One region of the Janthinobacterium sp. SUN176 genome, then DNA from elsewhere that is predicted to be linked to it. Evidence: predicted binding sites of a transcription regulator. Region 1 holds the regulator's gene; each other region holds the start of a gene.
What was found. The regulator FNR, encoded in region 1, switches genes on or off when oxygen is low (the NO sensors DNR and NnrR bind a similar motif). The targets are predictions, from matches to a motif close to TTGATNNNNATCAA.
Positions count from the first base shown of each region.

Region 2: the regulator FNR is predicted to act here: its motif matches at 2,320-2,333, upstream of paaA (1,2-phenylacetyl-CoA epoxidase subunit PaaA).
Region 3: the regulator FNR is predicted to act here: its motif matches at 2,826-2,839, upstream of O3299_RS06545 (serine protein kinase).

Region 1 is NZ_JAPWIA010000002.1:67,806-72,016, forward strand. Features, by position in the region: gene ccoG (cytochrome c oxidase accessory protein CcoG) at 1-754, shown strand, start outside; gene O3299_RS19625 (FixH family protein) at 857-1,381, shown strand; gene fnr (fumarate/nitrate reduction transcriptional regulator Fnr) at 1,506-2,264, opposite strand; gene O3299_RS19635 (response regulator) at 2,514-4,211, shown strand, end outside.
Region 2 is NZ_JAPWIA010000001.1:3,884,876-3,889,086, forward strand. Features, by position in the region: gene paaD (1,2-phenylacetyl-CoA epoxidase subunit PaaD) at 1-166, opposite strand, end outside; gene paaC (1,2-phenylacetyl-CoA epoxidase subunit PaaC) at 166-918, opposite strand; gene paaB (1,2-phenylacetyl-CoA epoxidase subunit PaaB) at 933-1,217, opposite strand; gene paaA (1,2-phenylacetyl-CoA epoxidase subunit PaaA) at 1,246-2,235, opposite strand; gene paaX (phenylacetic acid degradation operon negative regulatory protein PaaX) at 2,503-3,432, shown strand; gene O3299_RS17550 (hypothetical protein) at 3,539-3,793, opposite strand; gene O3299_RS17555 (M14-type cytosolic carboxypeptidase) at 3,935-4,211, shown strand, end outside.
Region 3 is NZ_JAPWIA010000001.1:1,474,578-1,478,788, forward strand. Features, by position in the region: gene O3299_RS06540 (DUF444 family protein) at 1-596, opposite strand, end outside; gene O3299_RS06545 (serine protein kinase) at 599-2,614, opposite strand; gene O3299_RS06550 (hypothetical protein) at 2,899-4,077, shown strand.

The DNA of each region.
Region 1 (4,211 bases):
GTGCCCCTACGCGCGCTTCCAGAGCGCCATGTTCGACCAGGACACCCTGATCATCACCTACGATGCCAAGCGCGGTGAACCACGTGGCGCCATGAGCAAGAAGGCCGGCAACAACGACAAGCTGGGCGATTGCATCGACTGTACCCTGTGCGTGCAGGTGTGTCCGACCGGCATCGATATCCGTAACGGCCTGCAGTATGAATGCATCGGTTGCGCCGCTTGCGTCGATGCCTGCAACAGCGTGATGGACAAAGTCGACCGGCCACGGGGACTGGTACGCTACAGTACCGACCATGCGATGGAAAACAACTTCAATTCGAAGCAGATACGCCAGCGCGCCATGCGCCCGCGCGTCTTGATCTACACTTCCATCCTGGCCCTGATCATCATCGCCGTGTGTACTTCGCTGGCCCTGCGCACGCCTCTGAAAATGGACGTGATCCGCGACCGCGGTTCCATGGGACGCGAAGTGGAAGACGGCATGATCGAAAACGTCTACCGCCTGCAGATCATGAACACGTCGGAGCAAAGCCAGCATTTCAAAATCAGCGCTTCCGGCTTGCCGGGCCTGACCTTGCTGACGCGCGAAGAAGTGACCTTGCAGCCGACGGAAACGCTGGGTTGGCCGATCCGCCTGCGCGTGCCGCACGGCGTGGGAGAGAAGGGCTCGAACAAGATTGCGATCGAATTGCAATCGCTGGACGACCCATCGCTGCATGTGCGTGAAAGCGCGGTATTCATCGTGCCGCGTTAACAAGGAAAGGCGGACGGGGACCGGGTGCCCTCGCCGCCGCCACGAAGTTGCAGGAAGGCCGGTCCCCATGCGGGGACTGGCTGATTAAACAGGAGAAATATCATGTCCGACAGTCTGAAACTGCAAGCACCCGTTGCACCGTGGTACAAGCATCGCTGGCCATGGCTGCTGATGATCGGCCCCGGCCTGTCCGTGGTCGTCGGCAGCTTCATGGGCTATATCGCGTTTACGCAGCCCGATGCGCTGGTGGTGGGCGATTATTACAAGCAGGGCAAGGCGATCAACCAGGATTTGAAGCGCGACACGATCGCCAGCGACCTGGCGATGGATACGCGCCTGTCGTATGACGTCGCTGCAGCGCGCCTGACCGGTTCCGTGCACAGCTTCGGCAAGGCCTATCAAGCGCCTTTGCAGCTGCACCTGGCGCATGCGACCCTGCCGGAAAAGGATATCAAGGTGCTGGTGCAGCCCGACGCAGCCGGCAATTTTTCCGTAGCGCTGCCGATGCTCGAGCGCAGCCGCTGGCAAGTGCTGGTGGAAAACGACAAACGCGAGTGGCGCCTGTCCGGCATCTGGACCTGGCCCCTGCAGCGCAGCATCGCGCTGCATGCGGATGAAGAGCTATAACGTACAGCGCCGGGAAAACCGTAGCGAGCGGCAGTGATTTGTGGTTGAGAAGCGCAGCTGTGCTATAGCACAGCGAGCATCGCAAGCCGCAAAGCGCGACGCGCAGCAGGTTTTGACGGTGCTGTTACTTGCAGACGTCCGTGCCGGCCGTAATGGCTTTCAGCTTGGCCGGCTGCAGGATTTCAATTTCCCGGTTCGAGACGCGCAGCCAGCCTTCCTTCTTGAACTTCGACAGCAGGCGGCTGACGCTCTCGATGGTCAGGCCCAGGTAGTTGCCGATTTCCTCGCGCGACATGCGCAGCTGGAAATTGCTGCCCGAATAGCCGCGCGCTTCATAGCGCGACGCCAGGTTGACGATGAAGGCGGCAAAGCGCTGCGTCGCCTGCATGTTACCCAAAAGCAACATGACGCTTTGCTCGCGCGTGATTTCCTGGCTCATCATGCGGTGGAAATGGCGCAGCAGGGTCGGCATGTTGCCCAGCAATTGTTCCAGGCTGGAAAACGGGATTTCACACACTTCGCTGTCTTCCAGCGCCACCGCATTACAGTGGTGGCGGTCGGCGCTGATGGCGTCCATGCCCAGCAGTTCACCCGCCATCTGGAAGCCCGTCACCTGCTCTTCGCCGCCCGGATTGATCTGGTACGTCTTGAAATGCCCCAGGCGGATCGCATACAGGTTCTGGAACGAGTCGCCGATACGGAACAGCGAGGCGCCGCGCACGATCTTGCGGCGGCGGCCGATGATCTGATCCAGCCTGTCCATGTCGCCCACATCGAGGCCCATCGGCAGGCACAATTGATGCATGCTGCAGGTCGAGCATCGCGCACGCAACGCCTCCACGTTCACGGTGGGCAAGGTTGGAGTGAGTAGCGCTTCAGTCATGTCGGTACCTTTTAGAAAATGCAACAACAAGTTTACTGCATACAGCCGCATACAGGGTTGCCGTATGCCAATTTCACCGTAAATTCGGCGAATAAACGACGTCCAGCCTTTAATTATATGGCAACATCGTCAAAAGCCCGTACGGGGCGGGCAATTTGCGCGGCGGCGCTTGCCAAGCTGGGGCATTGATAGGAAAATTCCTGACAGCATTATCTGCCGCCTGTGCCGCCCGGTACTGAAAAGGAAATCATGAAGCCTCTCGGCATTAAAGCAAAAGTCGCGCTGGCCACCAGCCTGACCTCGATCGCCATGATCGCGCTGGTCACCATGATCCAGGTGCAGCACATGCGCGACGACTTCACCCGAGTACTGCTGAGCCAGCAATCGTCCCTGATCAGCCGCACCGCCGCCGAACTCGACGACAAGCTGGGCATGCTGCTGCAGATCGTCACCCTGACGGCCAGGCAGCAGCCGCCGGAATTGATCGCCCGGCCCGCCCAATTGCGCGAATACTATTCGCGCCGCTCGATGCTGGTGCTGTTCGATGACGTGCTGGTGCTCGACGCGCATGGCGCCGTCGTGGCCGACATGCCGGAAGTAGCGGGGCGCGCCGGCATCAACGTCGCCGAGCGCGAGTATTTCCAGACCGTCCTGCGCACGCGCCAGCCCATGATCACCGAACCGATGCTGGGCAAGTCGAGCGGCATGCCCATCGTGCAGATGGTGGCGCCCGTGCTGGCCGCCGATGGCCAGGTGGCCGGCGTCGTGATCGGCGTGCTGCGCCTGTACAAGGACAACCTGCTGGGCCGCCTGCGCTCGGAAAAGATCGGCAAGAGCGGCTATTACTTCATCCTCACGCGCGGCGCCGTGCCGCGCTACGTGCTGCATCCCGATACCAGCCGGCTGCTGCAACCGCGCCAGCCGAACGCCAACCTGACGACCACCCGGCTGCTGAAGGAAGATGGCGAAGGCAGCATGGTCAGCACCAACAGCCGCGGCATCACGGCCGTCAACAGCTTCAAGCGCCTGAAATCCGTGAACTGGCTGCTGGCCGCCTCGCTCCCCGTCGAAGATGCCTTCGAACCGTTCGATGGCGTGCTGTACCGGCTGGTGCTGTGGAGCATCCTCGCCTCGCTGCTGGCCGCCTTCGTGCTGGGCTGGGTCACCGTGCGCCTGCTGTCGCCGCTGGTGCGCCTGCGCGACACCCTGCAAGCCCTGCGCACCAGCGGCAGCCGCTTCACGCCCGTGCCGGTGCAGCAGCGCGACGAAATCGGCGAACTGACGGAAGCGTTCAACGGCCTGATGAGCGAACGCGACCGTCTGCAGCAGGAACTCGAATCGCGCGCGGCGGAGCTGGAACAGGAACGCGACCGGGCCGAGGCGGCCAACCGCGCGAAGAGCGATTTCGTGGCCAACATGAGCCATGAAATCCGCACGCCCCTCAATGCCGTGCTGGGCATGGTGTATTTGCTGGGCAATACCAGACTCGACACGGAACAGCGCAAGTATCTGACCATGGTGCGCGTGGCGGGCCAGTCGCTGCTGGGCATCCTCAACGACGTGCTCGACTATTCGAAGATCGAGGCACGGCGCATGGAATTGTCGCCCGTCGAATTCGACCTCGACGAAGTCATGAATACCCTGGCCACGACGATGACGATGAATGCGGGCGAAAAGGAGCTGGAACTGGCCATCGCCGTCGAGCCCGACGTGCCGCGGCGCCTCGTGGGCGACGCCCAGCGCCTGCAGCAAATCCTCGTCAACCTGGCCGGCAACGCCATCAAGTTCACGGAGAGCGGCGAAGTGGTGGTGGCCGTCAGCCTGGCCGAGAGCGAGAGCGGCCGCGCCTGGCTGCGCTTCGAGGTGCGCGACACGGGCATCGGCATGACGGAACTGCAGCAACAGCAGCTGTTTGCCGCGTTTTCCCAGGGCGACCAGAGCATCACG
Region 2 (4,211 bases), on a different contig from region 1:
AATACGTGGGCGTGATCGTCACGGTACAGGCGTCGCCGCCGGTGACTTCGACGGCGCGCACGATGCCCAGGTCCACCACCGAAATGACGGGGATTTCCGGGTCTGGCACGTCGCCCAGCCAGGCCCAGACCTGGGCGGCGTCCAGCGCTGCCGCGGCCGTGTTCATTACCACTCCGCCCCGGGATAGGCGCGCTGCAGGAACTGCATCTCGGCCAGAATAAAGCCCAGGTGTTCCGTGTGCGTGCCCTGCTTGCCGCCTTTTTGCATCCAGGCGTCGGGCGCCGGCATGGCCAGCGTCGCTTCGGCGAAGATCTCGGCCACGTGTTCCAGAAACGCCTGACGCAGGATGTCGGATGGCGGCGCGATGCCGGCGGCGACCATGGCCTGGTCGACGGCGTCGTACTTGAACATCTCGCCCGTGTACATCCACAGCTTGTCGGCGGCGGCCTGCGTTTTCGCGTGGCTGTCCGCCGTGCCGTCGCCCAGGCGCACGATCAGGTCACCGCTGCGGCGCAGGTGATACGTCACTTCCTTGATCGACTTTTGCGCCACTTCGACGATGCGCGCATCCGTCGATTTCGTCAGTTCCAGCAGCTGGAAATAGTGCCAGCTGTCGAAGAAGAACTGGCGCATCATCGTGTCGGCGTAATTGCCGTTCGGCTGCTCGACCAGCAGGCAATTTTTGAAATCGTGGGCGTCGCGCAAAAAGGCGATGTCGTCCTCGTCGCGGCCCGCGTTTTCCAGTTCGGCCGCATAGCTGAACCACAAACGCGTCTGGCCCAGCAAGTCCAGCGCCACGTTGGTCAGCGCCATGTCCTCTTCCAACGCCGGGCCCTTGCCGCACAGCTGCGACAGCTGCTGGCTGAGGATCAGGGCGTTGTCGCCCAGGCGCAGGAGGTAATTGACCTTGTCATCCATTGCAGGCGCTCCCATCACAGATTCTTGACTTCTTCCGGCATCGGGAAGAAGGTGGGATGGCGGTACACCTTGCTGTTCGACGGTTCGAACAGGGCGCCCTTGTCGCCGGGGCTGCTGGCGACGATATCGGCCGCGCGCACCACCCAGATGCTCACGCCTTCATTGCGGCGCGTGTAGACGTCGCGCGCATGGTTGACCGCCATAGTGGCGTCGGAAGCGTGCAGGCTGCCCACATGCTTGTGCGCCAGGCCGTGCTGGCTGCGGATGAAAACTTCCCACAAAGGCCATTCTTTGCTCATGTTGCTATCCCCTATCTGTCTTATGTATTTACGCTGCCGCTTTGTTAGCAGCTTGCTTGTCTGCATACGCGACCAAGGCATCGCGGAACCATTCGCCGTCTTCATACGCTTTCACGCGCGTTTGCAGGCGTTCGCGGTTGCATGGGCCATTGCCCTTCAGGACATTGTTGAACTCGGACCAGTCGATCTCGCCGAATTCATAGTGGCCCGTTTCCGCATTGAATTTCAGGTCGGGATCGGGCACGGTCAGGCCCAGGTATTCGATTTGCGGCACGGTCTGATCGACCATGCGCTGGCGCAATTCGTCGTTCGAGAACAGCTTGATGCGCCATTGCGCCGACTGAGCGCTGTTGACGGAGGCGGCGTCGGACGGGCCGAACATCATCAGCGACGGCCACCACCAGCGGTTCAAGGCATCCTGCGCCATGGCTTTCTGCGCGGGCGTGCCCTTGCACAGCGACATCATGATGTCGTAGCCCTGGCGCGCATGGAACGATTCTTCCTTGCAGACGCGGATCATGGCGCGCGCATACGGGCCGTACGAGCAGCGGCACAGGGGAATCTGGTTGATGATGGCAGAGCCGTCGACCAGCCAGCCGATGGCGCCCATGTCGGCCCACGACAGGGTCGGATAGTTAAAGATGCTGGAATACTTGGCTTTGCCCGAATGCAAGGCGGCCAGCAAGTCGTCACGCGACACGCCCAAGGTTTCCGCGGCGCTATACAGGTACAGGCCGTGACCGGCTTCGTCCTGGATCTTGGCCAGCAGGATGGACTTGCGTTTCAGGGTGGGCGCGCGCGTGACCCAGTTGCCTTCAGGCAATTGGCCGACGATTTCCGAGTGCGCGTGCTGCGAAATCTGGCGGATCAGGGTCTTGCGGTAAGCATCCGGCATCCAGTCCTTGGCCTCGATCTTGATGCCTTCGTCGATGCGCGCCTGGAAAGCGCGCTCTTCTTGACCCATGTCGTCGAGGGAACGAACGTTCTTGAGGCCGGTTTCAACCATTTGTGCGTACATGATCTGTCTCCCATGTCTTTGATTTTGCGCAGCAACGCGGTGCGATGAACAGATAATACGATACAAAAAACGATTTGCATACACTTGATATGAATCATTTTAAAAATTCGTATCTTGTGCAGCTTTTTTGTGCGTATGATATTGCTTATGAGAAAACACTGCGGAGCGCCACCAGCGCTTCCGGCAAATTATTGCCGCGCTACCCGCGCAGCCAAGTAAACTGCTGCTTTTATTGAACCGACCGCAACACGGCCAGACCGGAACCACATGAAGAACACCCGCTGCACGGCATGGATAGCCGATTTCCTGGAAAGCGACCCACCGCGCTCGAAGTCCCTGGTGATGACCATCTTTGGCGACGCCATCGTGCCGCGTGGCGGCGCCATCTGGCTGGGCAGCCTGATCGAACTGCTGGCGCCGTTTGGCGTGAATGACCGTTTATTGCGCACCAGCGTGTTCCGCCTGGCGCAGGAAGGCTGGCTCAGCTCGCAGCGCGACGGCCGCCGCAGCGCCTATACGATACGCCCGGAGGCGCTGGCCCGCTTCGAGCGCGCCTATCGCCGCATCTATGCGCCGCTGGTCGTGCACTGGGATGGCAGCTGGACCCTGGTGATCGGGCCGGCCGGCAGCATCGGCGCCGCCGAGCGGGGGGCGCTGCGCAAGGAATTATTGTGGGCTGGCTATGGCTTGATCTCGCCTGGCATCTTTGGCCATCCTGCCAGCAATACGGAGGCGCTGGAAGATATCCTCGTGCGCAACGAGGTGCAGGGCAAGCTGTATGTCTGCCACACCACGGAGTTGCCAGGTGTCAGCACGCGCCCCCTGCGCGACATGGTGGGCGACTGCTGGGACTTGTCGGAAGTGATGGCTGGCTACGAAAAATTCATCGCCAGCTTCCAACCGCTGCTGACCTTGCTGCAAGAAGCACCCGTGTTCGATGCGGAGCAAGCGTTCGTGATCCGCTCGCTGCTGACGCACGCCTACCGCCGCGTGCAATTGCACGACCCGCAACTGCCCGTCGAACTGCTGCCCGAACCGTGGCCCGGCACGCAGGCGTATGCGCTGGCCCGCGACCTGTACCGCATCACGTACGCGGCGGCCGAGGAACATATCCTGGCCACCTTGCGGCGCGAAGATGCGCAGGCGCCCGATGTGGAGCCGTGGTTCTACGAACGTTTCGGCGGCCTGAACACCTGACAACACGTCCATGACGATGTTGCAGGGCCTGGGCGTCCATTCGCACTGTCTGCGGCCCTGGCCCTGGCCATTTTTCAGGCATTCAGGAATACGTCAGTGCCTGCGCTCACTGTTTTGCGACCACCTGTTTCGCCCCTGCCAATAAATCCTGCCCCAGCTTTTCCAGCGCATTGGCCTGCACCAGCATGGTGTCGAGGATGGCGACGTTAAAGGTGAATTCGGCCGGCGTCGTATAGCCGGGGAAACGTATGATGCGCAGCAATTCCTGCAAGGTCGTGCCCTTGCCCAGGTGCGCCAGGGCGTCGCTGAGGGCGCTGATTTTCTTTTCCAGTTCGCGTATGTGTTTGCCGTTGTCATCCATGATGGCCTCCCCGTGTCTAAGCTATCACGTTAGCAAAGCGCGTCCATCATCGTTTGCGCCAGCACAAAGTCCACCGCAAAACAGGTATCATCGCGCCATTGCACACGATGCAAAACCCATACGTTTTTATCAGGAACACTCATGACCATTAAAATCAGCCAGCAATTCGACGCCGGCGCGATCGAGGTGCTGCGCGCCGACGATGCCCAATCCATCGAGCTGAACATCCGCAAGGATTCCCACGCCGACATCACGCAGTGGTTTTACTTCCGCCTGCAAGGCGCGCAAGGCGAGGCGTGCACGATCCGCTTCATGAACGCAGGCAAGTCGGCCTACCCGGACGGCTGGAAAGATTACCAGGCCGTGGCCAGTTACGACCGCGAAACCTGGTTCCGCGTGCCCACCAGCTTTGACGGCA
Region 3 (4,211 bases), on a different contig from region 1:
AGGCCGCTACGCACGAGCCGCACGTCGTCGATGGCGCCCAGGTGGCGTGGCGTCAGGTGCGGCAATTCGAAGGCGTCCCACAGCCAGTCGAGTATGTCGTCGATGGGAAACTCCAGCAGCAGGCGCACGGCCCCCTCGCCATCGCCGCCGTCACCTTGCGTGCCGGCCCCGCCAGTGGCGGCGGGCCGGGCCGGGCGCAGGATATCGCCGGGCTGGCCGTCACCCTGGCCCGCGCCCAAGCTGCTGCGCGCGGGCGCCAGGCGGAAACGCGCATGTTCGAGCAGGCGCATGGGCACTTGCACCGTGCGCTGCTGCGGTCCGTCGATCAGGTCGGGCGTGGCGACCAGCTCGGGCAAGTGCGCCTGCACGGCTTCGCGCACTTTCTGGTTGTGGCGCAGCCAGTCGCGCGCGCCGCGCGAGAACAGCGCGTACCAGGGCCGGGCCAGGGCTGGCGCGCCACCCGCCGCCGCCGCGCCGGAGGAACCGGCGGAGCCGGCCGTGGCGGCGGGGTCCGCGGTGCCTGCGGGTTCCGTGGAATCCCCCCAGGCCGGATGGCCATCCTGTGTGCCGCTGCCTGGCGTCGTGGTGGCGGCCATGGCTATTCCTGCGCCAGCAAGGTGGTCACGTAGTTGAGCGCTTCGCGCGCGCTATGGGCGTCATAGCCGTATTCGTCGACCAGGCGCTGCTCGACGGCGGATATCCTGGCCCGCACGTCGTCGTCGGGCCGCTTGGCCGAGCCGACGAGGCGCAGCACGTCGCGCCGCTGCTCGAACAGGTATTGCTGGATGGCGTCGTGCAATGGCGCATGGCTGGCCAGGCCAAACGCTTCGCCCCGCTTGAAGGCGCTCATGGCCTTGCGCACCACTTCTTGCCGGAAAGATTGCTTGCCCGAGTCGCTGATGTGGATTTTCTCTTCCACGGCGCGCAGGAAGCGCTCGTCGGGACGGCGCTCTTCGCTGGTGATGGGATCGCGGATCTGGCGGTTGTCGAGCATGGCTTCGACTTCATCGAGATATTTGTTCAGCAAGTCTTGCGCTTCTTGCTCGAATGATACGAACAAGGCCTTGTGCACGTCGGCCTTGACCCAGCGGTTATAGAAATCCTTGCGCGTGAGCACCAGGTAATCGACCCATTTGCGCTTGCGCCGCGGTTCGATGCGCGCATCGTTTTCGATGCCGTCTTTCAGGGCCAGCAGCACGTCCATGGTGGACAGGCTGTTGCGCTGGGCGGAAATGATGGCGTGCGACAGGGCATTGATGACGAAGCGGGGCGACACGCCCGACAGGCCCTCGTCGGGCGACTTGTCGCGCTCGCGCATGCGGCGCAGGTCGGCCGGCTGCAAGTCGTCGACATCTTCGTTCGCGTAGATGCGCAGTTTCTTGACCAGCTCGGCCTCCTTGTCCTCGCCCTCGGGCATGCGGCTGAGGATGGCAAACACGGCCGCCGCATGCAGCACGTGCGGATCGAGGTGAACGTCGCGGAAGGCGGGCGCGGCCGCCAGGATTAGCTTGCGGTAAATGCGCGCTTCTTCGCGGTAATTGAGCGTATAGGGCACTTGCACGATGACCATGCGGTCGAGCAGCGCCTCGTTTTCGCTTTCTTGCAGGAATTTGCGGAATTCGGCCAGATTCGTGTGCGCGAGGATGGTTTCGTCGAGGTAGATCAGGGGGAAGCGCGACACCTTGACATTCTTTTCCTGCGTCAAGGTCAGCAGCAAGTAGAGGAATTCCCGCTTGACCTTGAGGATTTCGATCATTTCCAGCATGCCGCGGCTGGCCGCATACACGGCGCCGGACCACGACCAGGCGCGCGGATCGCCTTCGTCGCCGTATTGCGCCACTTTCGACAGGTCGACGGAACCGACCAGGTCGGCCAGGTCGGCCGTCGTGGGATCGTGCGGCGCATACGTGCCGATGCCGCAGCGGCCCGCCTCGGACAAATGGATGCGCTCGACGGGCATGCGCAGGAAGTCGCCCGCATACTGCTCTTCCAGGCGGGCGCGGCAATGTGGGCACAGTTCGCCCTGCAGCTCGGCATCATAGCTGGCGCGAAAGTCGGCGCGCATGCTGTGCGGCACCAGGTGCAGCGGCGATTCGTGCACGGGACAGCCGGCGATGCCGTACAGCGCGCCTTCGCTGCTGTGGCTGTACTCTTCCAGGCCCCGCTTGAGCAGGATCACCATGGTCGACTTGCCGCCCGATGGCGGGCCAAGCAACAGCAACATGCGGCGGCCCACTTCGGAGCCGGCGGCGGCCGCCTTGAAGTAGGCGGCGACCCGGTCGATCGCCTCGTCGATGCCGAACAGCTCGTCGTCGAACAGGCGGCAGCGGAAGCGTCCGTTGCCGTCGGTCTGGCCATTCCAGCGCATCATGTCCCACAGGTACCGGTGCGCGCTGCGCGTCAGCAGTGCGGCGCGGCCGGGCAGGATTTGCTCGAGGAAGTCGGCAAAACTGCCGCGCCAGGGCGTGATGCGGTGTTTTTCCGCCCAGGCCGCCATGCCGTGCACGAAACCCGCATGCTGGGCCGCGCCACCGGCGTCCGTCGTATTGTCGGCGGCTGTATTGGCGCCGGCTGAGGCCGCTACCGCAGGGGCGTCGTCGGATTGGCGTGTCATACCAGGGCTCGTTATTGCAGGGCTCGTCATTGTTTCCCCATCCTTGCTGTTGCTGGCGTTGCTGCCGTGGAGCAGGCCCGGTTCCAGCCTGTCGGCCAAGTATACGGCGGCGCCTCTGCCCGCACGCCTGATCCCGCTCAACCTTGACGAGGGAACTATTTTTGTACTCGCTGGCCCCCATTGGGGCAGGGCAGCCTGGCATCCGCGCGGTTCAATCCAGATCAATACCGGCCCGCGCAGCGCGTCCACACTGGAAGCTTGCGGCGACCCACGAGGAGAACACGATGATAGGCAACGAGAATGGTTTCAGCGCCCCGCCCGGCAGCAGCGGCAGGGGACAGAGCGCGGATGATGAAGAGGCCGTCGGCCAGTTTTCCATCCCCGGCGAAGACGACAATACGATCGAGAGCGCGTCCGTCGCGGATGTGCCCGACGCCCTGAGCGGTGTCAGCATGGAATTGCTGGAAATCAAGCGCAGCATCGAGGATGGCATGCGGCAAAGCATCGCGCAAGCGGGCGGCGCGCGCGCGGCCGACGCCTTCAGCGACAGCGGCAATATCCAGGGCGTGTCCATCGGCCTGGGCGAGGGCGCCAGCGACAGCTCGTCCGGCGAGCCGGGCTTGCCGGCACTGACCCTGTACGTGGCCGAGCCCACTTCCGTCGACCGGGCCAAGGCTGCCATCGTGGGGGCCATGGGCGTGCGCGCCGTGGCCAGCGACAAGGTGCCCGTCAACATCGTCGTCACGGGCGTGATCGATGCGCAGCCCCACCGTTTCCGCCTGCGCCCCGCGCCGGGCGGCGTGTCGGTCGGGCATTTCCGCATCACGGCCGGCACCATCGGCTGCCTGGCCGTGGGGCGCAGCGCGCCGCGCAACAGCCGCCTGATGATTCTTAGCAATAATCACGTGCTGGCCAATTCCAACGGCGGCGTGTTCAACGATTGCATCGTGCAGCCTGGCCCCATCGACGGCGGCCGCTGCCCGCAAGACCAGGTCGCCGTGCTCGAGCGTTTCGTGCCCATCAATTTCAGCGGCGGCGTCAACTTTGTCGATTGCGCCACCGGCTGGGCCTGGCCAGACAGGGTGCGTCCCGAACTGGTCTACCTGAGCGGCGGCGTGCCCGCGTACTTCCGCATCAGCAATGCGCTCGTGGCACCCGCACTGGGCATGATGGTCGGCAAGTCCGGCCGCACGACGCAATTGACGCAGGGCCGCATCACGGGCCTGGGTGCCACCATCAACGTCAATTACGGCGGCGGCAGGATCGCGCTGTTCCAGGACCAGATCGCCATCACGGGCGTCAGCGGGGCGTTCAGCGCGGGCGGCGATTCCGGCTCGTCCATCTGGACCTGGAACCAGCAGCGCAATCCCGTCGGCCTGCTGTTTGCCGGCGGCGGCAACATCACGTTTGCCAACCAGATGCGGCGCGTGGTGGTGGCGCTCGACATCAATTTGTACACTTGAGCGCGCCTTCAAGAGCCGGCGGGGCGGCCCCGCACCGCCTTGCCTGACGCTGTTTTTTGCACGATGAGTATCTTGGTCAAGTATTGCTCAAGTCTTGCTCAAGGGCGGCGGCCGCGCATGGTCTTGGCCGGCGA